2 regions of the Nonomuraea sp. NPDC048826 genome follow, and region 2 is predicted to be linked to the other one. Evidence: predicted binding sites of a transcription regulator. Region 2 holds the regulator's gene; the other holds the start of a gene.

Region 1 (14,916 bases), on a different contig from region 2:
CCGGTCGAGCAGACCAAGAAGAAGGAATCCAGGCCGGCGAGCCTCTGGAGCGACGCCTGGTACGACCTGCGCCGCAGGCCGATGTTCATCTTCTCGCTGGTCCTGATCACGATCCTGGTGGTCATGTCGGTCTGGCCGTCGCTGTTCACCTCGATCGACCCGTTCGACGCCAAGACCTGCGAACTGTCGACCGCCCGTCAGGGCCCGAGCGCCGGCCACATCTTCGGCCGGGACAACCTGGGCTGCGACGTCTACGCCAAGACCATCTACGGCGCCAAGAACTCGATCACCATCGGTGTCGCCACCATGCTGATCACCGCGCTGGTGGGCGGCCTGCTCGGCCTGCTCGCGGGCGCGCGGGGCGGCCTCACCGACACGATCGCCTCCCGGGTGACCGAGGTCTTCTTCGCCATCCCCTCCATCCTGGGCGCGCTGCTCATCACGGCGACGTTCCGCGACAAGGGGCTGGGCATCTGGATCGTGGTGATCGCCCTGTCGGTGCTCGCCTGGCCGATGACGTACCGCATCATGAGAGCGGCCGTCATCACCGCGCGAAGTCAGGACTTCGTGCTGGCAGCGCGGGCGCTGGGAGCCAGCCAGGCGCGCGTCATGTTCCGCCACCTGCTGCCGAACGCGCTCGCGCCGGTGATCGTCATCGCCACCATCAACCTGGGCGGGTTCATCGCGGCCGAGGCCGCGCTGTCCTTCCTGGGAGTCGGCGTGCAGTCGCCCGACATCTCCTGGGGGTTGATGATCGCCGACGCCCGGAACCGGTTCCTGGAGGCGCCGCTGCCGCTGGTGTTCCCCGCCGTGTTCCTGAGCGTCACCGTGCTCGCATTCATCATGCTGGGCGACGCCGTACGCGACGCGCTCGACCCGAAGCTCAGGTAGGAGGGGGGAAACATGAGCAAGACATCGCTGGACGCGTTGCCGGCCGAGGGAGGGCTGGGCAACGAGCCGCTGCTGTCGGTGGACAACCTGCACGTGGAGTTCACCACGCGCGGAGGCATCGTCAAGGCGGTCAACGGCGTGAGCTACTCGCTCGACGCCGGCGAGACCCTCGCCGTCCTGGGAGAGTCGGGTTCCGGCAAGTCCGTGACCGCACAGGCGATCATGGGCATCCTCGACATGCCGCCGGCGCGCATCCCCAAGGGGGAGGTCCGCTTCCACGGCACCGACCTGCTCAGGCTCTCGGAAGAGGCGCGCACCCAGGTGCGCGGCCAGCGCATCGCGATGATCTTCCAGGACGCGCTCTCCGCGCTGAACCCGGTGTTCACCGTGGGCTGGCAGATCAGCGAGATGTTCCGGGTGCACCGCGGCATGTCCAAGCGCGACGGCATGAAGAAGGCCGTCGAGCTGATGGACCGGGTCCGCATCCCGGCCGCCAAGCAGCGGGTCAACGACTATCCGCACCAGTTCTCCGGGGGCATGCGCCAGCGCATCATGATCGCCATGTCGATCGCGCTGGACCCCGAGGTGCTGATCGCGGACGAGCCGACCACCGCGCTCGACGTGACCGTCCAGGCCCAGGTCATGGAGCTGCTCGCGGAGCTGCAGCGCGAGAGCAACATGGGCATGATCCTGATCACGCACGACCTCGGCGTCGTCGCCGACGTCGCCGACAAGATCGCGGTCATGTACGCGGGACGCATCGTGGAGAACGCCCCGGTGCACGACATCTACAAGGCACCCGCCCACCCCTACACCAAGGGGCTGCTGGAGTCGATCCCCCGGGTCGACCACAAGGGCCAGGAGCTGTACGCCATCAAGGGCCTGCCGCCCAACCTGCTCGACATGCCCCCCGGCTGCGCCTTCCACCCGCGGTGCCCGTACCGGCAGGACAACTGCGTGACGGAGGTCCCCCCGCTCTACGAGATCAGCGGCGTGCGCAACAGCGCCTGCCACTACTGGAGGGAGGTCCTCGATGGCGACCAAGGGTGAGACGATCCTCGAGGTCCGCGATCTGGTGAAGCACTACCCCCTCAACCAGGGGATCGTGCTCAAGAAGCAGATCGGGGCCATCAAGGCCGTCGACGGCATCTCCTTCGACCTCGCCAGGGGCGAGACGCTCGGCATCGTGGGCGAGTCGGGCTGCGGCAAGTCCACCCTCGCCAAGGTGCTGATGGCGCTGGAGCGGCCGACCTCCGGCTCCGCGAAGATCAACGGTCGTGACATCGCCAAGGCCAGGGGCGCCGAGCTCAAGCGGATGCGGCGCAACATCCAGATGGTGATGCAGGACCCGTACACCTCGCTGAACCCCCGGATGACCGTCGGCGACATCATCGGCGAGCCGTTCGACATCCACACCGAGGTGGCGCCCAAGGGCGACCGCAACCGCAAGGTGCAGGAGCTGCTGGAGGTCGTCGGCCTCAACCCCGACTACATCAACCGCTACCCCCACCAGTTCTCGGGCGGTCAGCGGCAGCGCATCGGCATCGCCCGCGGGCTCGCCCTCCAGCCGGAGATCATCGTCTGTGACGAGCCGGTCTCCGCGCTGGACGTGTCGATCCAGGCCCAGGTGATCAACCTGCTGGAGCGGCTGCAGGACGAGTTCAACCTGGCGTACATCTTCATCGCCCACGACCTGTCGGTGGTCCGCCACATCTCCGACCGGGTCGGCGTGATGTACCTGGGCAAGATGGTGGAACTCGGCAAGGACGCCGAGATCTACGACAAGCCCGCTCACCCGTACAGCCAGGCGCTGCTGTCGGCGGTGCCGGTCCCCGACCCCGAGGGCCGCGAGCAGCGCGAGCGGATCATCCTCCAGGGCGACCCGCCGTCGCCGGCCAACCCGCCGTCCGGCTGCCGGTTCCGCACCCGGTGCTGGAAGGCACAGGAGATCTGCGCGACCGAGGAGCCGCTGCTGCAGATCCGGCCGGGGACGTCGCACGAGAGCGCGTGCCACTTCGCCGAGACGCATGACGTGGTGCATGTGAACTAGCCGGTGAACCGCCCCTGCCGTCGGTGGGGGCGGCTCCCCGTCAAACCCCTTTTTAGGGAACCCCCTCGGGCTGGGCGCCGTCATGCGTGCCGGAGGCCCGCTGCGCTCGCCGTAGGGCTTTTAACCCTTTAAGGGCTTTTGGGAACCCCCTCGGGCTGGGCGCCGCTATGCGTGCCGGAGGCCCGCTGGGCTCGCCGCAGGTCTACCGTCGGTTGCGGCGGAGGAGGATGCGGGCTGAGAGGGTCAGGGCCAGGGTTATCAGGGCGGCGATGACCAGGGCGCGGGAAACCGGGGCGGGGCCGGGTCGGGGGTCGCCGAAGTGTTCCGCCGGGAGCGGGGGCGCCTGGGTGGGGCCGGCGAGGCGTTCGGCTTCGCGGAGGGCCAGGGCGGCGTTGGCGACGCCGTGCCCGTAGGCGGTGCTGTAGCCGCCCTGGGGGCGTCTGCGGGTGCCGCGTTCGATGGCCCGGCGCACGTGGTAGGGCGAAAGTTCCGGGTACGCGGACCTGATCAGGGCGGCGATGCCCGCGACCATGGCGGCGGCCGAGCTGGTGCCGTCGCCGACCACGTAGTCGGCGGCCCCGGCGGCGGTGACGATGTCGACGCCCGGCGCGACCACTGAGAGGTAGTCCTGGCGGTTGGAGAACCGGGCCGGTCTCAGGGTCCGGTCGACCGCGCCCACCGCGATCACGCCCGGGTAGGCGGCCGGGAAGTTCTTCCTGTTGGTGGTGTGGCCGTCGTTGCCGGAGGAGGCGACCAGCACCACGCCGTGCAGGACCGCGTACTGCACCGCCTCCTCCTCGGCGGCGGAGCCCTCCCAGGAGCCGCTGCCGCCGCCCAGCGACATGCTGATGACCTGCGCGCCCCGGTCGACGGCGTAGCGGATGCCCCGGGCGAGCGCGTCGTGGCCGCCGGCGCGCCGCCGGTTCCGCAGGGGGTCGGAGTTCTCCAGCGTGACCCGTACCGACAGCACCTCGGCCGCGGGGGCGACGCCGAGCACGCCGTCGCCGGAGCCGTCGCGGGCGGCGTGGCCGTGGCCGGCGATGAGGCTGGCCATCGCGGTGCCGTGCTGGCCCCACCGGCCGGCGGTCCTGACGGCGCCGGTCAGGTCGGGGCCCTGCACCACCGAGCCGCGCAGGTCGGGATGGCTCGCGCGGACGCCGGTGTCGAGCACCGCCACCAGCACGCCCTCGCCCTCGGTGATTCGCCAGGCGTCGGACACCCGCAACGCGTCGAGCTGCCACTGTTCGGCCCTGGCGACGGCGCCCGGGTCGTCGTCGGCGGCCGGGCCGGTGGCCGGGCCGAACAGGAGGCCGAGCAGGCACGGCAGGAGCAGCGCCGCCGCCAGGCGTGCCGGCCTCATCCGGTGAGACCTCGGTGCAGGGCGGCGGCGAGCTGGCGGGCGAAGCCGCCCAGCCGGGACATGGCCTGGTCGCCCGGGTGGTAGGAGCGCCCGTCGGCGTATCCGGCAGCGGTGGCGATCACGTACGGCGCGTGCGAGGCGAGCAGCGCGCCGGTGAAGCACTGCCGCTCGCCGAAGCGCTCTGCGGGGCCGCCGGGGAAGGCGACCGGTCGCACGGCGGCCGGGCGGGGGACGGGGCCGGCCGTGCCCGGAGGGATGGGCCGGGCCAGCACGGCGATGCCGACGGTGGCCACGAAGGTGGCGGTGCTGTCGGCGTACGTGGCGCGCAACGCGGTGACGCAGGCCGGCAGCGCGGACTGGAAGGCGGCCGCGCACGAGGTCTCGGGGGCGACCCCGGCCAGCAGGTAGGTGACCGTGGCGCCGGACGGGCTGGTGCCGGTGACGGCGTAGGGGAAGACCCGGGTCACCGGCCAGGCGTGCCAGCGGTCGGGGACGGGCGGCCCGGCCGCGGGCCAGGACGCCGACAACAGGGAAAGCAGGAGCAGGGACAGCTGGAACACGTCGACCTCGAACGGGGGGAGGGGGCACCCGATCTGCCGCTGCATTCTGGCACGGGTCCGAGGTTTCAGTCCGACGCTTCAGTAAACAGTCCGATACGCACCGTAATTGGTGTTTATTGGCTTTTGCGTTATACGGCGGGTGACAATCGGACGTGCGCGCCCGGGGGCAGCCCGAGGCGCTGGGCCGCGTCGCCGGAGTTCACCGCGAACGCGATCAGGCCCGCCGAGTCCGCGAACGCCACCAGCTCCCCGGGCGGGACCGCCGCGTACGTCTCCCGGTAGGGCATCGACAGCCGCCGCCGGCCCAGGGCCACGCCCAGAGTGTCACCTACCCGCAGCCCCAGGGCCTCCAGGTCGCCCGCCGCGATCGACAGCTGGGTGTTGCCGTAGCGGTCGACCGAGAGGACCTCGCCCTCGACCGCGCCTTCGCGCAGCACGGAGGTGGGCTCCGGCAGCGACACCAACCGGCTCACCGGCACCTCGGGGCCGAGCTCGCAGGGACTCAGCCCGCCGCAGAGCCGTCCCGCCACGGGCGCGAACACGTCGCGGCCGTGGAACGTGGGCGAGACCGGGTGCAGGAAGTACGCGGCGTTGCTCAGCTCGTACGCCGCCCGCGCGCCGCCGCTGGCGTGCACCGCCCACGAGAGCAGCCCGTTGTCCGGCCCGATGAACACCCGGTCGCCGGCCTCGACCGCGACCGCCCGCCTGGCGCCCCCGGCGCCGGGGTCGACGGCCCCGACGTGCACCCCGGCAGGGAGGTACGGGATCGTCTGGGCCAGGATCGCCGCGCCGCGCCGCACGTCGCCCGACGGGACCAGGTGGCACACGTCGATCACCCGGGCATCTGGGGCAATTCCGGCGATCACCCCGTGGCAGGCGGCGACATAGCCATCCTCGAGCCCGTAATCCGTGAGAAGTGTGATGACTGAGGTCACACTTAGTGACTGTACGTCTCTCAATCCGCCGTGAACAGCCGCACTCGGCACATTACGATGGCCACGGGCCGCCTGCGCGCGAAGCCATCGTCGCGCCGCCCGTTCCCGAGGAGGACACCATGGACACTGCACCGTCAAACGGTGACAGTGCTGACCAGAGGGCTGACCAGGGGGCCGATCAGGACGCCGCCCAGGAGCCCGTCCACCGGCCCCTCACCGACCGCGAACTCGAGCTCCTCGCCTTCGAGCGCCACTGGTGGCGCTACGCGGGCGCCAAGGAGCAGGCCATCAAGGAGACCTTCGGGTTCTCCGCCACCCGCTACTACCAGCTGCTCGCCGAGCTGATCGACAGGCCCGAGGCGCTGGCCCACGACCCCATGCTGGTCAAGCGGCTGCGCCGGCTGCGTGCCGGTCGCCGGCGCGAGCGCTCCGCCCGGAGGCTGGGCATGCGCCCCTGACCCGCTGGGTACGGCAGCGGCGTGACCGACATCCCTGGAATGGAAGCGATACTCAAGGATCCGGCCGGCGCCGTGATCGGGCTCGACTTCGACGGCACCCTCTCGCCGATCGTGCCCGACCCCGACGCCGCCGTCGTCCACCCCGGCGCGCCGCCGGCGCTGGCCGAGCTGGGCCGGTACGTCCGTGCCGTGACGATCCTGACCGGGCGGCCGCCCGCCAAGGTGCTGGAGCTGGGACCCGCGCTCAAGGAAGTGCCGGGCCTGGTCATCCTCGGCCACTACGGGTTCGAGCGGTGGGAGGACGGACGGATCTCCGCGCCCCCGCCGCCGGCCGGGGTGCCGCGAGCCAAGGCGGAGCTGCCGCTGCTGCTCGACTCGCTGGGCCTGACCGACGTGGCCATCGAGGACAAGGGCCGCGCCGTCGCCGTCCACACCCGCCGCAGCGCCGACCCCGAGGGCGCGCTGGCCGCGCTGCGCGAGCCGCTGTCCGCGCTGGCGGCCGAGCACGGCCTGGTCGTCGAGCCCGGCCGCATGGTGCTGGAGCTGCGGCCGTCCGGCATGGACAAGGGGCACGCGCTCAGCGCCTTCCTGACCGAGCGGTCCGCCAGGTCGGTGCTCTTCGCCGGCGACGATCTCGGCGACCTGGCCGCCTTCGGCGCGGTGCGCTCGTCCGGACTGCCCGGCGTGACCGTGTGCAGCGGCTCCGCCGAGGTCACGGCGCTGGCCGAGCGGGCCGACATCGTGGTCGACGGCCCGGAGGGCGTGGTGGCGCTGTTGCGGGAGCTGACGGCGGCGTTCAGCCGATCGTGACCAGCTTGCAAGCGGGCGTCCCTAGGCTCTCGGACCATGAGCAAGAAGCACCTCGCCGCCGTGGCCGTGGCGGCGGCCGCGGTTCTCGTCGCCCCCGCCGCCGCAGCCGCGTCCACCACCTCCTCCAGCACCTCCGCCGCTCCCTCCCAAGAGCTGAAGCTGCGCAAGGGCCTGACCCTTTACATCCCGATCCAGTGGGTGGTCCACCGGCTCAGCGGTGACCGGATCCGCGTCGTCACCGGCCGTTGCGCCGCTCCCGGGGGCAGCTTCTTCACCCCCGGCTGCAAGAGCTTCTGGATCCTCGGCCCGAAGGCGATCAAGAAGGGCGCGGAGGGCTTCGGCCCGTACAACGCGGACAGGGGCGGCTACTACCCGGCCTCCGACGTGCAGAGGTGCCCGAAGAACGGGTTCCTCGTGCGTGCCGAACGGGTCGTGCACAAGAAGGGCCTGCGTCAGGTCGGCCCCGGGCACAAGGCGCACTACCACCAGTTCACCACCCGCTGCCGCACCACCAACGGCAAGAAGACCGGTGTCTCGTTCACCACCCGCGAGTGGTATCTGCCGAAGTCGCAGATCCTCGTCGTCGACGAGTGGAACACCAAGCTCCTCGGCGACACCCTCAAGTACGCCGACTGGCGGTGAAGTCAGGCGAGCGCGTCGAGCTGGGCGGCCAGCCACCGGTGCGGGGGCAGCGCGGTGGCGGCCGCCTCCAGCCGCTCCCGGCGGCGGGTCCGCTCCGGCTCGGGCATCACCAGCGCCGCGTGCAGCGCGCCGGCGGTGCCGGTGATGTCGTACGGGTTGACCACCAGCGCGTGGGGGCCCAGCTCGGCGCACGCGCCGGCCTCCCGCGACAGCACCAGCGCGCACTTCGGCGACAGGATCGGGCCCTCCTTGGCCACGAGGTTCATGCCGTCGCGGATCGGGTTGACCAGCAGCACGTCGGCCAGCCGGTAGGCGGCCAGCGAGCGCGGGTAGTCGTCGTTGACGTTGAGGATCAGCGGGTCCCAGTCTTCGGTCGCGTACTCGTCCTCGATCTCCTGCGCGCAGCGCTGCACCGCGGCGGTGTATTCGCGGTATTCGGGCAGGTCGTGGCGGCTCGGGTAGGCGAAGGCCAGGTGCACCACGCGGCCGTGCCACTCGGGGTGGGCGTCGAGGAACTCCTTGTAGGCGAGCAGGCCGCGCACGATGTTCTTCGACAGCTCGGTGCGGTCGATGCGCACGATCAGCTTGCGGTCGCCGACCTCCTCCCTGATCGCCGCCATGTGCGACTCGACGTCGGGCTCGCCGGCGCGGGCCAACAGCGCCTTGCCGTCGACGCCGAGCGCGTGCACGCCGACCCGGGTGGTGCGGCCCTCGTGAGTGATCGTGCCGGCCTTCCCGTCGACCTCGGCGCCCAGCACGGTCTGGCAGCACTCCATGAACGCCTTCGCCCACCGGCGGGTGAGGAACCCGGCGTGGTCGGCGCCCAGGATGCCCTCCAGCACCTCGCCCGCCACCTCGTCGGGCAGCAGCGAGAAGTATTCGGGCGGCGCCCACGGGGTGTGGCTGAAGTGGGCGATGCGCAGGTCGGGCCGCTCGGCGCGGAGCATGGCCGGGGTCAGCGTCAGGTGGTAGTCCTGCACCAGGACCCGGGCGCCGTGGCCGGCCTCCTCGGCCAGCGCGAGCGCGAACGACCCGTTGTAGTCGCGGTAGGACTCCCAGTCGCGCTGGAACCTGGTGCCGAAGTGGGGCGCGTTCGGGATGTCGTAGAGCAGGTGGTTGACGAACCAGAGCGTGGAGTTGGCCACGGAGTTGTAGGCCCGGTGGAAGGTGGAGGGCGCGATGTCGAGCATGCGCAGCGCCCCCGTCTCGTAGCCGGCGTGGTCGAGCCGGCCGCCGGGGGCCTGGCGGACGGCACTGCGGTCGCCGTCGGACAGGGCGGCGCACACCCACAGCACGCCGCGGTCCTTCGCCACTCCGGACAGGCCGGAGACGAGCCCGCCGCCGCCGCGTTTCATGGTGAGGACGCCGTCGTCGGAGACGGTGAACGACACCGGGCCTCTGTTCGAGGCGAGCAGGACGCTGTTCATTTCCCCTCCCTCCGATCATAGGATCCCAGCTATGGCGCTAGATGAGCACACCGAGGAACTCGCCCGTGCCGCCGCCGGCGGCGACCATCGCGCTCTCGGCGAGCTCCTGCGGCGGATCGAGCCCGACGTGCTGCGGCACTGCGCCCGTATCCTGCCGTACCACCATGACGCCGAGGAGGCGGCGCAGGACACCCTGCTCGCGGTGGCGCGCAACATCGGGCGGTTCGAGGGACGGGCGAGGTTCAGCACCTGGCTCCACATCGTGACCGCCAACTGCGCCCGTACGACCTACCGCTCGCTGAAGCGCAGGGCGGCGGAGCAGAGCTCCGACGAATTGCTGACCCAGAAGCCCGACGTGCGGCGGGTCAGCGTGATCGCGGGCTCGCGGCTCGACCTGCTCGACGCCATGGAGGCGCTGGAGGCCGACAAGCCCGACCTGGCCCAGGCGCTGGTGCTGCGCGACATCGTGCAGCTCGACTACAGCGAGGTGGCCGAGCAGCTCAACATCCCGCTCGGCACCGCCAAGTCCCGCATCCACCAGGCACGCAAGTATGTCCAGGGGGTGCTGGGCGACGATTACCGATGAGACCGTTCATCTCGGAGTTTGAGACGCCTGTCCTGGGCACGTGGTTGAGCGGGTAGAGTCCGAGTCAGCAGCAACAACTGAACATTGCTCATCCAGAGGGGTGGAGGGACCGGCCCTGCGAAGCCCCGGCAACCCTCCCGGCTTGTGACTCGCGACCTGGCGAGGCCGACCGGGACAGGGTGCCAATTCCGGTCCGCGGTCAAGGTGGCCGCGGGCGAAGATGAGGGAAGGCCTCGCTTCATGTCGCTCGACTTTGGTCCTGCAACCGCTCTCTCCTGCCGCGAGTGCGGCGCCCGCTACCCGCTCGGTCCCAACTTCGCCTGTGTCGAGTGTTTCGGGCCGCTGGAAGCGGCCTACGACTTCGGCGACGTCAAGCGGTCCGACATCGAGTCGGGCCCGGCCAACATCTGGCGCTACCGTTCCCTGCTGCCGGTGCCGGCCGACGTCGCGACCAAGCCCAACATGAACCCCGGCTGGACGCCGCTGGTCAAGGCGGGCAACCTGGGGCGGGCACTCGGCATCAAGTCCCTGTACGTGAAGGACGACTCGGGCAATCCCACCCACTCCTTCAAGGACCGGGTGGTTGCCATCGCCGTCGAGGCGGCCCGCAACTTCGGCTTCCACACGCTTTCCTGCTCCTCGACCGGCAACCTGGCCGGGGCGGTGACGGCCGCCGCCGCCAGGGCCGGCCTCGACGCCTGCGTGTTCATCCCCGCCGGGCTGGAGCAGGCCAAGATCGCCATGGCCCGGGTGTTCGGCGGCAAGCTCATCGGCATCGAGGGCACCTACGACGAGGTCAACCGGTTCTGCTCGGAGCTGATCGGCGACCCGCTGGGCGACAAGTGGGGGTTCGTCAACGTCAACCTGCGGCCCTACTACGCCGAGGGCTCCAAGACCCTCGCGTACGAGATCGCCGAGCAGCTCGGCTGGCGGGTGCCGGAGCAGATCATCATCCCGATCGCGTCCGGCTCCCAGCTCACCAAGATCGACAAGGGGTTCAAGGAGCTGATCCGGCTCGGGCTGGTCGAGGACCGGCCCTACAAGGTCTTCGGCGCGCAGGCGTTCGGCTGCTCGCCGGTGTCGGCCGCCTACAAGGGCGGCCATGACGTGGTCCAGCCGGTCAAGCCCGACACCATCGCCAAGTCGCTGGCCATCGGCAACCCGGCCGACGGCCCGTACGTGCTCGACATCGCCCGGCGCACCGGCGGCGCCGTCGAGGACGTGACGGACGCCGAGATCGTGGCGGCCATCAAGCTGCTGGCCTCCACCGAGGGCATCTTCGCCGAGACGGCGGGCGGCGTCACGGTGGGCGTGCTGAAGAAGCTCGTCGAGACCGGGCAGCTCGACCCGGAGGCCGAAACCGTGGTGCTCAACACCGGCGACGGGCTCAAGACGCTCGACGCCGTGGCGGACGACGCGCAGCCCACGGCCGTGATCCGGCCCTCCCTCGACGCGTTCCGCGCGACTGTCTGACAATCAGGAAAGGCGAGGTTATATCATGAGCGTTTCTGTGCGGATTCCCACCATTCTGCGCACGTACACCGGGGGCAACGCGGAAGTGAGTGGGGAAGGCGCGACTCTCCGTGACGTCCTGGCCAAGCTCGACTCCGACTATCCGGGCATCGGCGCCCGCATTCTGGATGAATCGGGCAAGATTCGGCGTTTTGTTAACGTCTATGTGGGGGAAGAGGACGTCCGATTCGCCCAGGGTCTTGACACTCCCGCCCCGGAGGGCGCACAGATCTCCATCATCCCGGCTGTCGCGGGCGGCTGAGTCCTCCGTCCGGCCCGAGCATCCGTCTGGAAGGCGCCCCCATGGGGCGCCTTCTGCTTTTGCCAGGAAATTCAACCTTGAACTACTCAGCCTAGGGTGAAATAGGTCTTTTGCGGATTGACTCTGTTGCCAAACGCTCTGCCACAGGTATGGTCGAGTGCGATCGTCAGACGATATCCCCATAAGTCTTGGCGATTGTGGGTCTCGCGGAGGAATGGGCGAGATCTCTGAGCCCAGTAAGAGGAGTCGGAAGTGGCGCAGGGCACCGTCAAGTGGTTCAACGCGGACAAGGGCTACGGCTTCATCGCGGTAGACGGTGGTAAGGATGTATTCGTCCATTACTCGGCAATCATGATGGACGGCTATCGCTCTCTCGAGCAGGGCCAACGGGTCGAGTTCGAGATCACGCAGGGCCAGAAGGGGCCGCAGGCGGAGTCCGTCCGTGCGGTCTGACGAGTAGCTGGTACGCACCGGCAGCCCCCACGCCAGCGCAGTGCGTGTGATCTGCCACCTCACCATCGAAGTTACGGCGGGCCGCCCGGGGCCCGCCGTACGGACTCCCTCCGGACTCTTTGCGGCTCCTCGCGGGCGCGGGGGTTGACCTGGCCAGAGCCGAGTCGGCTTGCACTCGGCAGGGTAGAGTGCTAAACAGTTCGTTGGCACTCTATGTTGATGAGTGCCAACGGGGATCGAGACGATGGGGCCTGCCGAACGGAGATGCGGGCCCACATGCCGTCGCGGGCGTCGGCTCGATCTCACCAGGACACCCGTTATCTGGGAGGTCTCGCCTAATGGCAGCCAAGATGATCGCGTTTGACGAGGACGCCCGGCGCGGTCTCGAGCGCGGGATGAACCAGCTCGCCGACGCGGTGAAGGTCACGCTGGGCCCGAAGGGCCGCAACGTCGTGCTGGAGAAGAAGTGGGGCGCCCCCACGATCACCAACGACGGTGTCTCGATCGCCAAGGAGATCGAGCTCGAGGACCCGTGGGAGAAGATCGGCGCCGAGCTGGTCAAGGAAGTCGCCAAGAAGACCGACGACGTCGCGGGCGACGGCACCACCACCGCTACCGTGCTCGCCCAGGCGCTGGTCCGTGAGGGCCTGCGCAACGTCGCCGCGGGCGCCAACCCGATGGCCCTGAAGAAGGGCATCGAGGCCGCCGTGGAGCGGGTCAGCGAGGAGCTCTCCAAGCTGGCCAAGGATGTGGAGACCAAGGAGCAGATCGCCTCCACCGCCTCCATCTCCGCCGCCGACCCCGAGATCGGCTCGCTCATCGCCGAGGCGATGGACAAGGTCGGCAAGGAAGGCGTCATCACCGTCGAGGAGAGCAACACCTTCGGCCTGGAGCTCGAGCTCACCGAGGGCATGCGCTTCGACAAGGGCATGACGTCGATGTACTTCGTCACGGACTCCGACCGCATGGAGGCCGTGCTCGAGGACCCGTACATTCTGATCGTCAACTCGAAGATCTCGGCCAACAAGGACCTGCTGCCGCTGCTCGACAAGGTCGTGCAGTCCGGCAAGCCGCTCCTCATCATCGCCGAGGACATCGAGGGCGAGGCCCTGGCCACGCTGGTGGTCAACAAGATCCGCGGCCTGTTCCGTTCCGTGGCCGTCAAGGCCCCGGGCTTCGGCGACCGCCGCAAGGCCATGCTGGCCGACATCGCCATCCTCACCGGCGGCCAGGTCGTCGCCGAGGAGGTCGGTCTCAAGCTGGAGAACGCCACCCTCGACCTGCTGGGCCGCGCCCGCAAGGTCGTGGTGACCAAGGACGAGACCACGATCGTCGACGGCGCCGGTGACGCCGACTCGATCGCCGGCCGGGTCAACGAGATCCGCGCCGAGATCGACCGCACCGACTCCGACTACGACCGCGAGAAGCTCCAGGAGCGCCTGGCCAAGCTGGCCGGCGGTGTGGCCGTCATCAAGGCCGGCGCCGCCACCGAGGTCGAGCTCAAGGAGCGCAAGCACCGCATCGAGGACGCCGTGCGCAACGCCAAGGCGGCCGTCGAGGAGGGCATCGTGCCCGGCGGTGGCGTGGCCCTGCTGCAGGCCGGCGCCAAGGCGTTCGACAAGCTCGAGCTGCCGGGCGACGAGGCCACGGGTGCGGCCATCGTGCGCAAGGCGCTGGAGGAGCCGCTCAAGCAGATCGCGGTCAACGCCGGTCTCGAGGGTGGCGTCGTGGTCGAGCGCGTCCGCAACCTCACCCCGGGTGAGGGTCTCAACGCGGCCAGCGGCGACTACGTCAACATGTTCGAGGCGGGCATCATCGACCCGGCCAAGGTGACGCGCTCGGCGCTGCAGAACGCCGCTTCGATCGCCGCGCTGTTCCTGACGACCGAGGCCGTCATCGCCGAGAAGCCCGAGAAGGCTCCGGCCGCCCCCGCGGGCATGCCCGGCGGCGGTGACATGGACTTCTGATCGAGAGTTCTCGATACGAGGTTCGCGAGAGCGGTCCGCGCCGGTGTTTCCGGTTCGGGCCGCTTCGCTTTTGCGCCCGCCCTCTTTACGGATGACTTTTGCCGGACTGCCACTATCTGTAGATGGCCGATAACGTTCCGATATACTTGAACGTACGGAAAACGTCTCCCGGCTCCTTTAACCGAGCGACAGCGTTCAGCCGGAAAGCGGCTTGACCCAACGCGCCCACTGCGGCTGCGGCGCGTAACCGGCGGCGGCCCAGGCGGGGTGCGCGAGCGTGTTGTCATCCAGGACCATCGCGTCGATGCGGAACGCGCCGAACTTCGCGAAACGCTCCTCGGCGGCAGCCAGCAGGGCGGTCGCGACGCCCTTGCGGCGGTGGCCCGGATGGACGGCCAGGCGGTAGAGGTGGGCGCGCCACCCGTCCCAGCCCGCGATCAGCGTGCCCACGAGCTCGCCGTCCAGCTCGGCCAGGAGCAGCGCCTCCGGGTCGCGGTCGAGCAGCGCATGAACCTTGCCCGCCGAGTCCTGACGGTCGGTGCCTTCGGCGGCGTGCAGCCAGAACTCCAGGACCGCCCCGACGTCCGCCTGCATGCCCGCCCGGATCACAAGGTCACCCATGGCCCGGAACCTACCAAAACCACGACACCGCCCCCCGGGGGAGGCGGTGCGGTCGCGAGTTCAGGCCCGCGGTCGCCATCTCCCAGGGGAGGCGGCGCGGGCGTGGGTCAGGCCCTCCGAGGTGGGGGCGGGTGGGTCAGGCCCCCGGGGGCGCGTGGGTCAGACTCCGAAATGGGGGATGATGTGGCCGCGGGCCAGGGTGTTGGCGGTGATGTTGAAGCCCACCACGGCCGGGCTGGCGTCCGTGTCGACGCCGAGCGTGTCGACGCCGAGCGCGTGCACGGTGAACACGTAGCGGTGCGGGTCGCCGGGCGGGGGAGCCGAACCGCCGTAGTCCTTGGTGCCGTAGTCGTTGCGGGCGTGCTTGGCGCCCTGCGGCAGC
Region 2 (14,916 bases):
ATCGATTTGGGCTCCTGCAACGCGTCGTAGCGGCCGTAGGCGTCGACGATCTCGCTCACCAGCTTGTGACGCACCACGTCGGCGCTCGTCAGCCTGGCGAAGTGGATGTCGTCGATGCCGTCCAGGATCTCCTGGACCACCCGCAGCCCGCTGACCGTGCCGGCCGGCAGGTCGACCTGGGTCACGTCACCGGTGACCACGATCTTGCTGTTGAAGCCGAGCCTGGTCAGGAACATCTTCATCTGCTCGGCCGAGGAGTTTTGCGCCTCGTCGAGAATGATGAACGCGTCGTTGAGCGTACGGCCCCGCATGTAGGCGAGAGGGGCGACCTCGATCGTGCCCGCGGCCATCAGCTTGGGGATCGAGTCGGGGTCGACCATGTCGTGCAGCGCGTCGTACAACGGCCGCAGGTAGGGGTCGATCTTCTCGTAGAGCGTGCCGGGCAGGAAGCCCAGCCGCTCGCCGGCCTCGACCGCGGGGCGGGTGAGGATGATCCGGTTGACCCGCTTCTCCTGCAGGGCCCGCACGGCCTTGGCCATGGCCAGGTAGGTCTTGCCGGTGCCGGCGGGGCCGATGCCGAACACGACCGTGTGCTCGTCGATGGCGTCGACGTAGCGCTTCTGGTTGGCCGTCTTGGGGCGGATGGTGCGCCCGCGTGAGGACAGGATGTCGAGCGACAGGACCTCGGCCGGGCGCTCGGAGGTCATGCGGAGCATGGCGATGCTGCGCTCGACGGCGTCGGGCGTGAGGTCACCACCGCTGCGGAGCACCTCGACGAGCTCTTCGAAGAGGCGCACGACCGTGCCGCTCTCGTCGGGGCTGCCGGTGACGGTGATCTCGTTGCCGCGCACGTGGATGTCGGCCTTGAAAGCGCCCTCGATGACGCGAAGAAGCTCGTCGCGGGAGCCCAGGAGGCTGACCATCGGGTATTCGTCCGGAATCAGCACCTTGGCTTGAGTGCGCGATGGAGGTGCCGTGCGTCGGGATTCGTGTAGTTCGGACATGGGCAGGCCGGTGTGGCCTGATGCCTCCGGGTCTCGGTCTCTGTTCTTCTTGACTCATCGTATCCGGGGGCGGACCGTTTCCTCTCGGCAATTTCAGCCGGGCGGCCACGTCAGGTTGCGGCCGCCCAGAACGTGGGCGTGCACGTGGAAGACGGTCTGCCCGGCGCCGGCGCCGGTGTTGAAGACGATCCGGTAGCCGCCGTCAGCGACGCCGTCTTGGGTGGCGACGGCGTGCGCGGTCTTGAGGACCTCGTCGGCGAGCCCCTGGTCGGCCTCGGCGAGCGCGGCCGCGTCGGCGTGGTGCTCCTTCGGGATGACGAGCACGTGGGTCGGCGCCTGGGGGTTGATGTCGCGGAACGCGAGCGCTCTGTCGGTCTCCAGGACGATGTCGGCCGGGATCTCCTTGGCCACGATCTTGCAGAACAGGCAGTCGGTCACCCGATCACCTTACCGATAGGGGTGGCTCTCCGGCCCGTAAGGCGGGCGCCGCTGACCTGCTGCGCGACGGATTCGTCGATCAGCGTTGCGAATCGGTGACCGGATCCGCCGTGGCGGCCGAAGATCCAACGGTTAGGGTGTGTGTGCAGCATCGCAGCAACGATTTCAGCCACGGGCGAGACCACCTGGCGAGGACACAACTGGGTCATGCCCCCAAAACCGGAAGAGCGTAAACCGTCAGGGAAGGCCGCGCGTCCCACTGATGTGACCACCGAAACCCTCCTGGTCGACAGATCCATGGGGGCGGTGCCGGTCGGGTGGGACGCCGACATGGCCGTGACCGCGCTTTATAGTGCGCATTTTCGGTCATTAGTACGTCTCGCTGTGTTGCTGGTGCGCGACATGGCAACCGCGGAGGAAGTCGTGCAGGATGCGTTCGTCGCCATCCACGGCGCCTGGCGCAGGTTGCGCGACCCCGACAAAGCACTCGCCTACCTGCGGCAATCCGTCGTCAACCGGTCCAGGTCCGTGCTGCGGCACCGGGCGGTCGTGGAGAAGTACGCGCCGAAGGGCATGCCCGACGCGCCGAGCGCGGAGCACGGCGCCATCGGCGAGTTCGAGCGGTCCGCGGTCATCGAGGCGTTGCGGGCGCTACCGTCACGCCAGAGGGAAGCACTGGTCCTTCGCTATTACGGTGATCTGTCCGAAGCCGAGATCGCCCACGCCATGGGCATCAGCAAGGGGGCGGTGAAGAGCCACACGGCACGTGGCATGGCCGCCCTGCGTTCCGTCCTGGAGAAGATGTCATGACCCAGCCCCCCGACGAGTACGGCGACCTGCTGCGCCGTGCCCTCCGTGCGGAGGCGGACGCGGTCGTGCCCTCGCCGGACGGTCTCGACGCCATCCGCACGAAGATCGAGCGGCGCGGCGCGCGCAACCTCTTCTGGTGGCGGACCGGCGCCGCCGCCGCCAGCGCGGTGCTGGTGGCCGGGGCCATCGTGATGGTGGTGCCGGAGCTGCGGCACCGGGTCATCGAGGCGCCGATCCAGGAGGTGCGGAGCACCTCCAGCGTCACCCCGCCGGCCAAGTCCTCGACCAGCCGGCCGGCGGTGCCCAAGTCGACCGTACGGCAGAGCGAGCCGGTGGTCGTGCCGCCCGCGACCTCCTCGAAGCCCGCCGAACCGGAGCCGCGTCCGTCGGAGACGGCCAGGTCGACGGCCAAGCCGACGCCCACGCCCACGCCGACCCCCTGCCCGTCACCGGCGGACGACCAGGCCGAGTCGCCGGCCGACTGCCCGGAGGCCGACGATCCGCCGGCGCCGTCCCCCTCCGAGGCGGAGACGACGCCCGCGGCGACGCAGTGCCCGGACGAGGAGTGCTCGCCGCTGGATCCGGTGCCGACCGTCTCCGACATGCCGAGCCCGCTGATGAGCGCGCACTCCACACCCTGACCGCGCCGGGCTCCGCGGGGTCACCAGGTACGGGTGAACAGCACCCCCACCGGGGTCACCAGCGTCCCGTACGGGTCAGCAGCACGGCCGCCGGGTCACCAGCGCCCGGTACAGGTGAGCAGCACCGCCACCGGGGTCACCAGCGCCCGGTACGGGTGAGCAGCGCGGCCGCCGCGGCCACTCCCGCCGTGGAGGTGCGCAGCACCGTGGGGCCGAGCTGGACCGGCGCCGCCCCCGCCGCCCTGAACTCCTCCAGCTCCCGTTCGGCGACCCCGCCCTCGGGGCCGACCACGACGACGATGTCGCCGTCGTCCGGGAGCGCCACCCGGGACAGCGGCTCGGCGGCCTCCTCGTGCAGCACCAGCGCCAGCGCCGCCTGGGCCAGCAGCTTCGCCGCCCCGGCCGTCGTGACGGGCTCGGTCACCTCGGGCAGGTGGAACCGGCGGGCCTGCTTGCCCGCCTCCCTGGCGGTCGAGCGCCAGCGGCCCAGCGCCTTGGCCACCTTGTCGCCCTTCCACTGGGTGATGCTCCGGGACGCCTGCCAGGGGACGATCGTGTCGACGCCCGCTTCGGTCATCATCTCGACCGCCAGCTCGCCCCGGTCTCCCTTCGGCAGCCCCTGGACGACGACCAGTCTCGGCCGGGCCGGCGCGACCTCGTACCTGCCCACGACCTCCAGCCGCAGCGAGTCCTTGAGCACCTCGCGCACCACGCACTCGGCGACCGAGCCCGCGCCGTCGGTGAGATCCACCCGCTCGCCCGCGCGCAGCCGCCGCACGGTGGCCGCGTGACGGCCTTCGGGGCCGCCGAGCACCAGCTCGGGCCCATCCAGCTCGTCCGCCAGGAACACCGGAACCGTCACCAGGCACCTCGGATTCTCTACGTTACGCAACCCCGCGGACACGCGGCGCAATATCGTGTCCCGTGCAGTCTTCCTGAGATCACTTTACGAGGGGTCGATGACCGGCTTCCCCGCACGTCGGCGCCGCCGGCCCGTGCGCATCAGAACGCGCCTCCTCCTCGTCCTGGCCGTGCCGACGCTCCTGCTCGTCGCCGGGGTGGCAGTGGAGGCCGCGGCTCGCGCGCAGGCCCGGTCGGCCGCCGGTGAGACGGCTCAGCGGGCCACGCTGGTGCTCGCGGCGCAGAACCTGGTGCACGCCCTCCAGCGCGAGCGCGCACTCCTCACGGCGTTGTTCGCGGGCGAGGGCCGGGTCAGGGCCGATCTCGCCCCGGCCTGGCTGGCCACCGACCGCGCCCGTTCGGCCCTCGCCCGGCTGCTGGCCGCCGCCCCGCCCTCGTCGTACGGTCCCGTACGGGAGGCGCTGGCCCGGCTGCCCGCCCTCGATCGCGCCCGCACCGCCACCCCGGCCCTGCCCGCTGCCCCCGACATCCCCGCCACCCCCGGCGGCCCCCTGCCCCGGGCCGAGCGTTCGGGATGCGGGCCGAGCGCGGCCCTGATCGGCCCGTACGGCACGCCCGTCCACCCCTTGTCAGGGAATCCCGCCGATCCCGAGGTGGGCCCCGGTTCGGTTGCCGACGCCCACCCGGCGACCGACGCCCCGCCCCTGCTCGGGCCGGTGGACCTGGGGCCCGTGGTGCGCCAGGACGTCTTCGAGGCGTTCACCGACGCCATCGCGCAACTGCTGGACGGGTCCTTCGCCGAGACGCCCGACCCGGACGACCCGACGCTGGTGAGGCGGATGCGGGCGCTGGAGGCCATCAGCCGGGCGAAGGAGGCGGCGGCGCGCGAACGCGCGGTGGTCACGGCGGGCTTCGCCACGGGCGGGTTCACATCGTCCGAGTACATCGCGTTCCTGGAAGCCAGGGCCTCCCTGGCCGACTCCCTGGCCGGATTCCGGCGGCTGACAACCCCCGAAGGCGCGGCCGAGCTGGCCCGGGCGCAGCGGGGCACCCAGGCGGCCAGAACGGGCCGACTCGAACGCCGAGCCCTCGCCGCCTCCCCAGGCACCGCGCCGGGGGCGTCGGGCGTCTCTCCGGGTGCCTCTGCGGGTGTCTTCCCGGGTGCCTCCGCGGGGGCTTCTGCGGGCGTCTTCCCGGGTGCCTCTGCGGGGGCTTCCCCGGACGCGTCTCCGGGAGCCTCGTTGGGCCTCTCCCCAGGCGCCTCGCCGAACACCCCACCGCACTCTGCCTCGCGGCTCCCCTCCTCGCAGTTGCCCGCTTCGCCGCCCGCCGCCTCACAGCTTTCCGCGCCCGGCTCCCCGCCCATCGCCTCGCCGTCCATCGCCTCGCCGCCCATCGCCTCGCCGTCCATCGCCTCGCCGGGCGCCGCATCCTCAGGCGCCGCCTCACCAGGTGTCGTACGGCCGCCCGACGGCTCGCCGGGACCTGCTTCGGGTGGTCGTACGCGTGCGTGGCTTGCCGCCAGCAGTGCCTATGTGGACGCCCTGCATGCCGTGCAGCGTTCGACCGGGGAGGAGTTGCGCGCCCACGCGATGGCGGTCCGGGAACGCCACACCCGGCACCTGACCTGGCTGACGGCGGCGGGGGCCGCGTTCCTGCTGGTCATGGCGGTGCTGGGTGGGCTCCTGGTCCGCTCGATCGTGCGTCCGCTCCGCAAGCTCACGGGTGAGGCCACCGCCATGGCCCGCCACATCGCCGTCCTGGAGGCGGGCGATCCAGCCCACCCGGCCTGCCCCGTCCCGGACGGCCGTGCGGCCGGTCACGTGTCTCGTCCGGGCCACCTGTGGCGTGCCTACAACGCCGCGCTCCCGCCCTGGCGCATCAGAAGCGCTTCGTACGGGAGAAAGGTCCACGACGCCGGGCTCCCCACCGCCGGCGACGCCGGGAGGATCCGGTACGAGGACAGGCTCGCCATGCCCGTGGACGCGGCTTCCCCGGACCAGGACGAGGTCGTGGGCCGTTCCGAGTGCAGCGCCCGCGTGGAGGTCCCTGGTGGGGCCGCCGTACGTGACGTCCCGTCCGGGCGCGACGGCACGGCTCCGGACGAGGACGGGACGGAGCCCGGCGGGGAGCGCGAGGCCGGGCGAGGAGAGTTCGGGCAGCTGGCCGGGGCGCTGGGGGACATGCATGAGGCGGCGGTGCGGATCGCCGACGCGCGGGCGGCCTCCCGGCGGGACACGGCCGCGTCGCTGGGCGGGCTGGGGATGCGGCATCGGGATCTGGTGCACCGGCAGCTGACGTTCATCAGCGCGCTGCAGCGCAACGAGTCTGACCCGGCGGTGCTGGCTCGGCTGTGCGAGCTGGACCGCCTGACCAGCCGCCTGCGCAGGAACGCCGAAAGCCTGCTGGTCCTGACGGGCAAGCGGGGGCAGCGGCGCTCGTCGGAGCCGGTTCCGGTGGACGAGGTCCTGCGGTCGGTGCTGGCCGAGATCGAGGACCATCACCGGGTGGCGTTGCGGGTGGTGGGCCGGGCGTACGTGCGGGGGCCGGTGGTGGCGGAGGTGGCCCACATGCTGGCCGAGCTGATGGAGAACGCGCTGGGCTACTCGCCGCCGGACACGGAGGTGAACGTGGTGGCCCGGGCCGACGAGGGCGAGTGCCGCATCACGATCTCCGACCACGGGGTGGGCATGACGGCCGCGGAGCTGGAAGCGGCGAACGCCCGGCTGCGGGGCGAGCAGAGTTTCCTGGTCGCGCCGACCCGTTGTCTGGGCCACCACGTGGTGGGCAGGCTGGCGGAGCGACTCGGCGTCCGGGTGGCGCTGCACGACTCGGCGGGCTGCGGCGTGACCGCCCGGGTGGCCCTCCCGGAAGAACTCCTGGCCGCACGCCCGGCAGAACTCGTCAGAGGCACCCGATGACTCACACCACTTCAGGACCCCGCCCACTCCCGGATCGGCCCACCCGGGAACCAGCCGCTCCGGGATGGGCCTGCTCAGGGGCGAGCACCGTACGGGCTGGGGCCTGTTAGGGCCAGCCCCGTACGGGACGGTCCCGCAACGCGCGCGACCCGCGCCCACCTCGGCGGACGATGTGGGCGCGGGTCGTGAGAAGGTCAGCGGCCGTTGAAGGCGTCGCGGAGGCGGGAGAAGAAGCCCTGCTGGCCCGGCGCGAACTTGCCCGGTGGGCGTTCCTCGCCGCGGAGCTTGGCCAGCTCGCGCAGGAGCTCCTCCTGGGCGGGGTCGAGGCGGGAGGGGGTCTCGACGTTCACGTGGATGAGCAGGTCGCCGCGGCCGGTCTCGTTGAGACGCTGGACGCCGCGCCCGTACATGGTGATGACCTGCCCCGACTGGGTGCCGGGCCGGACGTCGATCTCCTCGGCGCCGTCGAGGGTCTCGACCGTGAGGACGGTGCCGAGCGCGGCGGCCGTCATCGGGATCTGGACGGTGCAGTGGAGGTCGTCGCCGCGCCGTTCGAAGATCTCGTGGGCTCGTTCGACGATCTCCAGGAAGAGGTCGCCGGGCGGGCCGCCGCCGGGGCCGATCTCGCCCTCGCCGGCGAGCTGGATGTGGGTGCCGTCCTCGACGCCCGCGGGGATGCGCACCTTGATCGTGCGGCGGGTGCGGACCCGGCCGTCGCCCGAGCACTCCTGGCACGGGTGGCGGATGATGCTGCCGAAGCCGCCGCACTGCGGGCACGGGCGGGTGGTCATGACCTGGCCCAGGAACGACCGGGTGACCTGGGAGATCTCGCCGCGGCCGTTGCACATGTCGCAGGTGTCGGGGTGGGTGCCCGGGGCCGCGCCGGCGCCCTGGCACACCTCGCACAGCACGGCGGTGTCGACGGCCAGCTCGCGGGTGGTGCCGAAGGCGGTCTCGCGCAGGTCGAGCTCCACCCTGATGGTCGCGTTGCGGCCGCGGCGGGCGCGCGAGCGCGGGCCGCGCGCGCCGCCGGTGGCGGTGCCGAAGAACGCGTCCATGATGTCGCTGAAGGGGAAGCCCGCGCCGAAGCCGCCGCCCGGGGCACCCGCCCCGGCGCCGCCGAAGGGGTCGCCGCCCAGGTCGTACATCTGGCGCTTGTTCGGATCCGACAGCACCTCGTAGGCCTGCGTGATCTCCTTGAACCGCTCCTGAGTGGCGGGATCAGGGTTCACGTCAGGGTGCAGCTCGCGGGCCAGCCTGCGGTAGGCCTTCTTGATCTCTTCCTGACTGGCGTCACGGCGCACCCCGAGGGCGGCGTAATAGTCGCTGTTTGCCACTTATCGACCTCTTAAGATGCAGCCAGAATCTGGCTGACGTAGCGTGCCACCGCGCGCACGGCGCCCATCGTCACGGGGTAGTCCATCCTGGTGGGGCCCAGCACGCCGAGCCGGGCCAGTTGGTTGTCGCCTTGACCGTATCCCGTCGCGACGATGGACGTGCCCCGCAAACCTGTGTAGGCGTTCTCCGATCCGATGCGCACGGTGAGGGCGGAAGGTGTGTCTGAGGAAGTCTCGCCGAGCAGGCGCATGAGCACCACCTGCTCTTCCAGTGCTTCGAGCACGTCGCGCAGGCCGATGCTGAAGTCGGCGCCGGCGAGGTTGGCCGCCCCGGCGAACACGATCTTCTCGTCGTGCCGTTCGACCAGCGTCTCCAGCAGGACGGACAGGATCGTGGCCATCGCCGGCCGCTCCTCGATCGGCAGCCGCTGGGGCAGGTCGGCGACCAGCTCGGGCACGCTGCTCAGGCCGCAGCCGTCGAGGCAGTCGTTGAGCACCCCGCGCATGTGGGCGATGCGGTGCTCTTCGACGACCTCGGGCAGCTCGACCACGCGCTGCTCGACGCGGCCCATGTTGGTGATCAGCACCAGCATGACCCGGCGGTCGTGGAGCGGCACCAGCTCGACGTGGCGCACGGTCGAGCGGTTGAGCGTCGGATACTGCACGACGGCGACCTGGCGGGTGAGCTGCGCGAGCAGCCGCACCGTGCGCATGACCACGTCGTCGAGATCGACCGCCCCGGCGAGGAACGTCTCGATGGCCCGGCGTTCGGCCGCCGACAGCGGCTTGACCTGGGAGAGCCTGTCGACGAACAGGCGGTAGCCCTTGTCCGTCGGCACGCGCCCCGCGCTGGTGTGGGGCTGGGTGATGTAGCCCTGCTCCTCCAGCGCGGCCATGTCGTTTCTGACGGTCGCCGGTGAGACCTTCAGATTGTGACGCTCGGCGAGCGCCTTGGAGCCCACTGGTTCGTTGGTTGACACGTAGTCTTCGACAATGGCGCGGAGCACCGCGAGTTTACGATCGTCGAGCACGTGCGCACCTCCTACCGCGACTTTCAGGGAAACGCCAGGCCTAGCACTCTGTGTTCCCGAGTGCCAAGTGTACGGCCCTCGTTCACGGGGTGCGATAACACCGTTGTCCTCGTTGCTGCTGGCGTGCGTCAAGGACAAGCCTCACACTTGCCGACATGACCGACAAATCGCCCCAGCCGCCCGTTGATCCACCCTCCGGTCAGGGTTCTCCTTTCGGCCAGCCGCCCCCTCCCGAGGGTGAGCCTTCCCCGTACGCCCCGCCACACCCCCAATCCGGCCCGAATCCGTACGGACCGACACCCGAATCCAGCCCGTACAGACCCCAGCCTCAGTCGGGCCCCTACGGACCGCAACCGCAGTCGAACCCGTACGGCCCGCAGGCCGGTCCCTACGGAGCCCCGCCCCAAGCGGGCCAGTACGGAGCCCAGCCGCAGTCCGGCCCCTACGCTCCCCCGCCGCAGTCCGGTCCGTTCGGAGCCCAGCCGGGCCCCTACGGACCGCAGCCCGGGTCCGGGCCCTACGGCGGCGACCCGTACGGGCAGCCGCAGCAGTTCGGCCAACCCCCCTTCGGCCAGCCGCCGTTCGGGCAGCCGCCGTTCGGGCAGCCCGGGGCGCGGGTGGACGGCAAGGAGCTGCGCCCGCGCCTGTGGTGGATCGCCGCCGCGTGGGGCGTCGCGCTCGCGTGCGTCGTGGCGGGCGTGACGCTGTTCGCCACCGGCTTGCCGGACACCGTCGAGGACCTGGTCCCGTCCAAGACGTTCGCCCCCGGTGAGACGGTCACGGTCGCGCTGGACCCCGCCGACAGGCCGGCCGTCTACATCGCCACCGAGGGCCGGGCCACGTTCGAGTGCGAGATCTCCGGCGGCCCCGGCCAGGCGCGGCTGGTCAACTCGCCGGCCAGCCAGACGATCAGGCTGGGTTCCCGTACGTGGGAGCAGATCCTGCTGGTCAACGCGCCCGCCGCGGGTGACTACCAGCTCACCTGCGCCGTCCAGGAGCAGGGCGACATCCAGTTCGGCGTGGGCAAGGACCTGCTCGCGGCCGCCGGGGGCGTCCTGGGCGGGGTGGCGGCGCTAGTGCTCATCCCCGGCGCGGGCGTGCTCGTCGCGATCATCGTGACGGTGGTCGTCCTGGTACGGCGGCGCAGCCATCGCAAGCGCCTCGCGGCCGTCGGGTGATTTGCTACGGTCCCCGGTGTGTACGACGGTGATGTTCTCGCGGGAAACTGGCGGCGTCCGGGCAAGGGGAAGATCCCCCAGGTGCCCGCAGAGCCCGACCTCGTCGTGGAAGACGCCGAGAGCGGGTTCTGCGGCGCGGTGGTGGCCTGCGACAAGGAGGCGGTGACGCTGGAAGACCGCTTCGGCAAGCGGCGGCTGTTCCCGCTGGCGCCGGCCGCCTTCCTGCTGGAGGGTCAGGTCGTGACGCTGGTGCGGCCGCCTGCCGAGGCGCCGCGAGGGCCCGCGCGCAGCGCGTCCGGGTCGATCGCCGTCCAGGGCCTGCGGGCCAGGGTCGCCCGGGAGAGCCGCATCTACGTCGAGGGCGTCCACGACGCCGCGCTGGTGGAGAAGATCTGGGGCCACGACCTGCGGGTCGAGGGCGTGGTCGTGGAGTACCTGGAGGGCGTCGACGACCTGCCCGCCATCGTCGAGGAGTTCGGTCCTGAGCCGGGGCGCAGACTGGGAGTGCTGGTCGACCATCTCGTCCCCGGCTCCAAGGAGAGCCGCATCGCGGCCCGGGTGACCTCGCCTGACGTGCTCGTGGTGGGTCACCCGTACGTCGACATCTGGCAGGCGGTCAAGCCGTCCAAGCTCGGCATCCGGGCGTGGCCCGAAGTGCCGCGCGGGGTGCCGTGGAAGGAGGGCGTCATCGCCGCCCTGGGCTGGCGGATGGAGCCGGCCGACGCGTGGCGCCGCATTCTGGGCGCCGTCTCGACCTACGCCGACCTGGAGCCGGAGTTGCTCGGCCGGGTCGAGGAACTGATCGACTTCGTTACGGAGACACCATGAGCCAGGATCCGCACCAGCAGCCGCCCGACGACGACGCGACCCGCCGCCCTCCCTCCGGCGAGCCCCAGCAGGGCTACGGCCCCCAGCCGGGGTACGGTCAGCAGCCCGGCTCGCAGCCCGGGTACGGGTACGGTCAGCAGCCCGGGTCCCAGCCGGGATACGGCTACGGTCAGCAGCCCGGGTCCCAGCCGGGATACGGCTACGGGCAGCAGCCGCAGCCGCCCTCCGGTTACCAGCCGCCCCCGTACGGCTACCCCGCTCCCCACCAGCAGCGCCCGCACGTCCCCGGTGTGTACGGCCCGCGCCCCGGCACCGACGACACCACCATGGCCATGCTCGCCCACCTGCTGGGCCTGCTGGTCTCCTGGGTCGGCCCGCTGATCATCTACCTGATGAAGAAGGACGAGTCCCCGTACGTCAGGGACCAGTCGGCCGAGGCGCTGAACTTCCAGATCACCATGTTCATCGGCTACATGATCGCCGGCATCCTGACGATCCTGGTGATCGGTTTCCTGCTGCTGCCGATCGTGTGGGTCGTGGCGTTGATCTTCCAGATCCAGGCGGCCATCGCGGCGCAGCGGGGCGAGAACTACCGCTACCCGGTCAACATCCGTCTGGTCACGTGAGCAGGTCGCGGACCAGCGCGTCGGCCAGCAGCCGGCCGCGCAGCGTGAGCACCATGCGCCCCGCCTTGAACGCCTCCGGCTCCAGCAACCCGTCGGCGAGCGCCGCCGCGACCTTCGGCCGCGCTCGCGGCGCCACGCCGGCCAGCGGATAGCCGGAGTCGAGGCGCAGCTCCAGCATGAGCCGCTCGGTGTCGCGGTCCTCGTCGGTGAGCTCCTCGCGAGCGTGCGCGGGAGACCGGCCGCCGGCCAGGCGCTGGGCGTACGCGGCGGGATGCTTGACGTTCCACCAGCGGGTGCCGCCGACGTGGCTGTGGGCGCCAGGACCGACGGCCCACCAGTCGCCGCCAGTCCAGTAGAGCAAGTTGTGACGGCAGCGGGCGGCGTCGGTGGTGGCCCAGTTGGACACTTCGTACCAGCCGAACCCGGCCTCGCCGAGCATCTCGTCGGCGATGAGGTAGCGGTCGGCGGCCACGTCGTCGTCGGGCATCGGCAGCTCGCCGCGGCGGATCCGGGCGGCCAGGCGGGTGCCGTCCTCGACGATGAGGGAGTAGGCCGAGACGTGGTCGGGCTCGGCCTCGACGGCGGCGGCCAGCGATGCGCGCCAGTCGTCGTCGGTCTCGCCGGGGGTGCTGTAGATCAGGTCGAGGTTGACGTGCGCGAACCCGGCCTTCCTGGCCTCCAGCACGGCCTGCCCGGCGCGGCCGGGGGTGTGCTGACGGTCGAGCACCCGCAGCACGTGCTCGCGGGCGCTCTGCATGCCGAAGCTGACCCGGGTGAAGCCGCGCTCGCGCAGCTCTTCGAGATAGCGCGGGTCGACGGACTCGGGATTGGCCTCGGTCGTCACCTCGGCGCCGGGCGCGAGGCCGAACTCGGCGTCGACGGCCGCCAGGATCCTGCCCAGATCGCGGGCGGGCAGCAGGGTCGGCGTGCCGCCGCCGAAGAACACCGTCTCGACGGGCAGCTCGGCGTCGCCGAGCACCTGCCGCGCGAGCCGCACCTCCGCGATCGCCGTGTCGGCGTAGTCGCGGTGTGAGGCGCCCGGCCCCAGCTCGGCGGCGGTGTAGGTGTTGAAGTCGCAGTAGCCGCAGCGCGTCACGCAGAACGGCACGTGCACGTAGAAGCCGAACGGCCGCTCGCCCAGGCCGCGCAGCGCGCTCTCGGGCAGCTCGCCGGAGGCGGGCGCGGGATCTCCGTCAGGCAGCGTGGATGGCACCTCTCCAGTCTGCCCGTTCCCATTGACTGCCCGATCCAGGAGATCTACGATCCGGGGCAACTTATAGGAAAGTTTCCTATAAGTCAGGAGGCGCACCCCTGTGAAGAAGAGCTTTCTCCTCGCCCTCTCCGTCTTGCTGACCCTGACCGCGACCGCCCTGCCCGCCGAGGCCCGGGGCGACCGTTTCAAGCGGGTCGCGTACTTCATCCAATGGGGCGTCTACGGGCGCGACTACCACGTCAAGGACGTCCACACCAGCGGCGCCGCCGCGAAGATCACCCACCTCAACTACGCCTTCGGCTTCGTCGACGCCCAGGGCGTCTGCTACTCCCCCGACCCGTGGGCCGACTGGCAGCGGCCGGTGCCCGCCGAGCAGAGCGTGGACGGCGTCGCCGACGAGCCCGGCCAGGCCCTGAACGGCAACCTCAACCAGATCCGCAAGCTCAAGGCCAAGCACCCCCGGCTCAAGGCGCTGATCTCGCTGGGCGGCTGGACCGGCTCCAAGCACTTCTCCGACGCGGTCCTCACCCCCGAGTCCCGCGCCGCGCTGGCGAGCTCCTGCATCGACCTGTGGCTGCGCGGCAACCTGCCCGGCCTGGAGCCCGGCGCGGCCGCGGGCGTGTTCGACGGCATCGACCTCGACTGGGAGTGGCCCGGCTCGTCCGGCGCCGAGGGCAACGTCATCCGGCCCGAGGACAAGCGGAACTTCACCCTGTTCCTGGAGGAGCTCCGCGCCCAGCTCGACGCGTACTCCAGGGACGCCGAACTGACCGCCTTCCTCCCTGCCGCCGCGGCCAAGATCGACGCGGGGTTCGAGGTGCGGCGGGTGTTCGACCTGCTCGACTTCGCCACCGTCCAGGGCTACGACCTGCGCGGCACGTGGGAGTCGCGGACCGGGCACCAGGCCAACCTGCTCACCGACCGGCGCGACCCCAACGAGGTCCGCTACAGCGTCGACCAGACGGTCCGCGACTACATGCGGCGCGGCGCCCCGGCCCGCAAGCTCGTGATCGGCGTGCCCGCGTACGGACAGGGCTGGACCGGCGTCACCGGCGGCGGCAAGGGCCTCTACCAGCCCGCCACCGGGCCCGCCCCGGGCAAGTGGGCGGCCGGCGTCGAGGACTACAAGGACCTCGTGACCAAGCCCGGCAGGCGCCACCGCGACCTGACCACCGGCACGCTCTGGTTGTACGACGGAAACGAGTTCTGGTCGTACGACGACCCGGCCGTGATGCTGCAGAAGGCCGCGTACATCCGGCTCAAGGGGCTGGGCGGCGCCATGATGTGGTCCATCGACCAGGACGACTCCCGCGCCTCCCTCACCACGGCGCTGTATCAAGTCCTGAAGTGACGCTGAGGTCTCGCGTGGGCCCCCGCGCCCACGCGAGACCTCAGGCAGCCGGGCGCTACGAGGGCACGCCGAGAACGCGCTCGGCGACCCGGTCCCACCGCTCGTCGTGGCCCGGGACGGCGAGGAGGCGGCGGAGGAACTCCTCGTCACCGTGGTAGGCCAGGAAGGACTCGGCCACCGTCACGCTCTCCACCGGCCGGTGGACCACCTCCACCTCGTCTCCCACGCCCAGCATCCCCGTCTCCAGCACCCTGAAGTAGGCCCCGGGACGGCGGGCCGCGGTGAAGCGCTTGACCCAGGCGGGCTCGTCCAGCCAGTTGCGGAAGACCACGCACGGCACCCGGGGACCGGTCACCTCCAGGAGCGTGCTGCCGACGCGCCACCGCTCTCCGACCAGCGCGCCGTTGACGTCCAGCCCCGAGGTGGTGAGGTTCTCGCCGAACCGGCCGTCACGCAGCTCGCGGCCCAGCTCCCGCTCCCACCAGTCGTAGTCCTCCCTGGCGTAGGCGTAGACCGCCTGACCCGGGGAGCCATGGTTGGGCTTGTCGGCCCGCTCGTCACCGGCCAGCCCGTTGACCCGGACCGCCACACGGTGGTCCACCGGCCGCTTGTCGATGGCCGTCCGCTTCAGCTTTCCGGCCCAGTCAGCCTCAAGAACTTGCCCGACATTTACCGAT

The links. The regulator HrcA, encoded in region 2, represses chaperone genes, less so after heat shock. The targets are predictions, from matches to a motif close to TTGGCACTCTCNNNNNGAGAGTGCCAA.
Region 1: the regulator HrcA is predicted to act here: its motif matches at 12,150-12,176, upstream of groL (chaperonin GroEL).

Annotation. Positions count from the first base shown of each region.
Region 1 covers NZ_JBICUQ010000013.1:157,926-172,841, reverse strand. Annotated here, with positions in the region: gene ACGFI7_RS38855 (ABC transporter permease) at 1-891, shown strand, start outside; gene ACGFI7_RS38850 (ABC transporter ATP-binding protein) at 904-1,941, shown strand; gene ACGFI7_RS38845 (ABC transporter ATP-binding protein) at 1,925-2,941, shown strand; gene ACGFI7_RS38840 (S8 family serine peptidase) at 3,144-4,301, opposite strand; gene ACGFI7_RS38835 (hypothetical protein) at 4,298-4,906, opposite strand; gene ACGFI7_RS38830 (S-adenosyl-l-methionine hydroxide adenosyltransferase family protein) at 4,990-5,796, opposite strand; gene ACGFI7_RS38825 (DUF3263 domain-containing protein) at 5,916-6,254, shown strand; gene otsB (trehalose-phosphatase) at 6,294-7,064, shown strand; gene ACGFI7_RS38815 (hypothetical protein) at 7,101-7,706, shown strand; gene ACGFI7_RS38810 (trehalose-6-phosphate synthase) at 7,709-9,133, opposite strand; gene ACGFI7_RS38805 (RNA polymerase sigma factor) at 9,165-9,719, shown strand; SAM riboswitch class I at 9,805-9,946, shown strand; gene thrC (threonine synthase) at 9,960-11,192, shown strand; gene ACGFI7_RS38795 (MoaD/ThiS family protein) at 11,218-11,493, shown strand; gene ACGFI7_RS38790 (cold-shock protein) at 11,746-11,946, shown strand; gene groL (chaperonin GroEL) at 12,285-13,913, shown strand; gene ACGFI7_RS38780 (GNAT family N-acetyltransferase) at 14,109-14,534, opposite strand; gene ACGFI7_RS38775 (YbhB/YbcL family Raf kinase inhibitor-like protein) at 14,694-14,916, opposite strand, start outside.
Region 2 covers NZ_JBICUQ010000003.1:286,298-301,213, reverse strand. Annotated here, with positions in the region: gene ACGFI7_RS11925 (PhoH family protein) at 1-1,004, opposite strand, end outside; gene ACGFI7_RS11920 (histidine triad nucleotide-binding protein) at 1,098-1,442, opposite strand; gene ACGFI7_RS11915 (SigE family RNA polymerase sigma factor) at 1,740-2,252, shown strand; gene ACGFI7_RS11910 (hypothetical protein) at 2,249-2,893, shown strand; gene ACGFI7_RS11905 (16S rRNA (uracil(1498)-N(3))-methyltransferase) at 3,030-3,755, opposite strand; gene ACGFI7_RS11900 (nitrate- and nitrite sensing domain-containing protein) at 3,889-6,675, shown strand; gene dnaJ (molecular chaperone DnaJ) at 6,870-8,012, opposite strand; gene hrcA (heat-inducible transcriptional repressor HrcA) at 8,024-9,043, opposite strand; gene ACGFI7_RS11885 (hypothetical protein) at 9,661-10,221, shown strand; gene ACGFI7_RS11880 (DUF3097 domain-containing protein) at 10,240-11,049, shown strand; gene ACGFI7_RS11875 (DUF4870 domain-containing protein) at 11,046-11,675, shown strand; gene hemW (radical SAM family heme chaperone HemW) at 11,668-12,888, opposite strand; gene ACGFI7_RS11865 (glycoside hydrolase family 18 protein) at 12,989-14,239, shown strand; gene ACGFI7_RS11860 (MOSC domain-containing protein) at 14,295-14,840, opposite strand.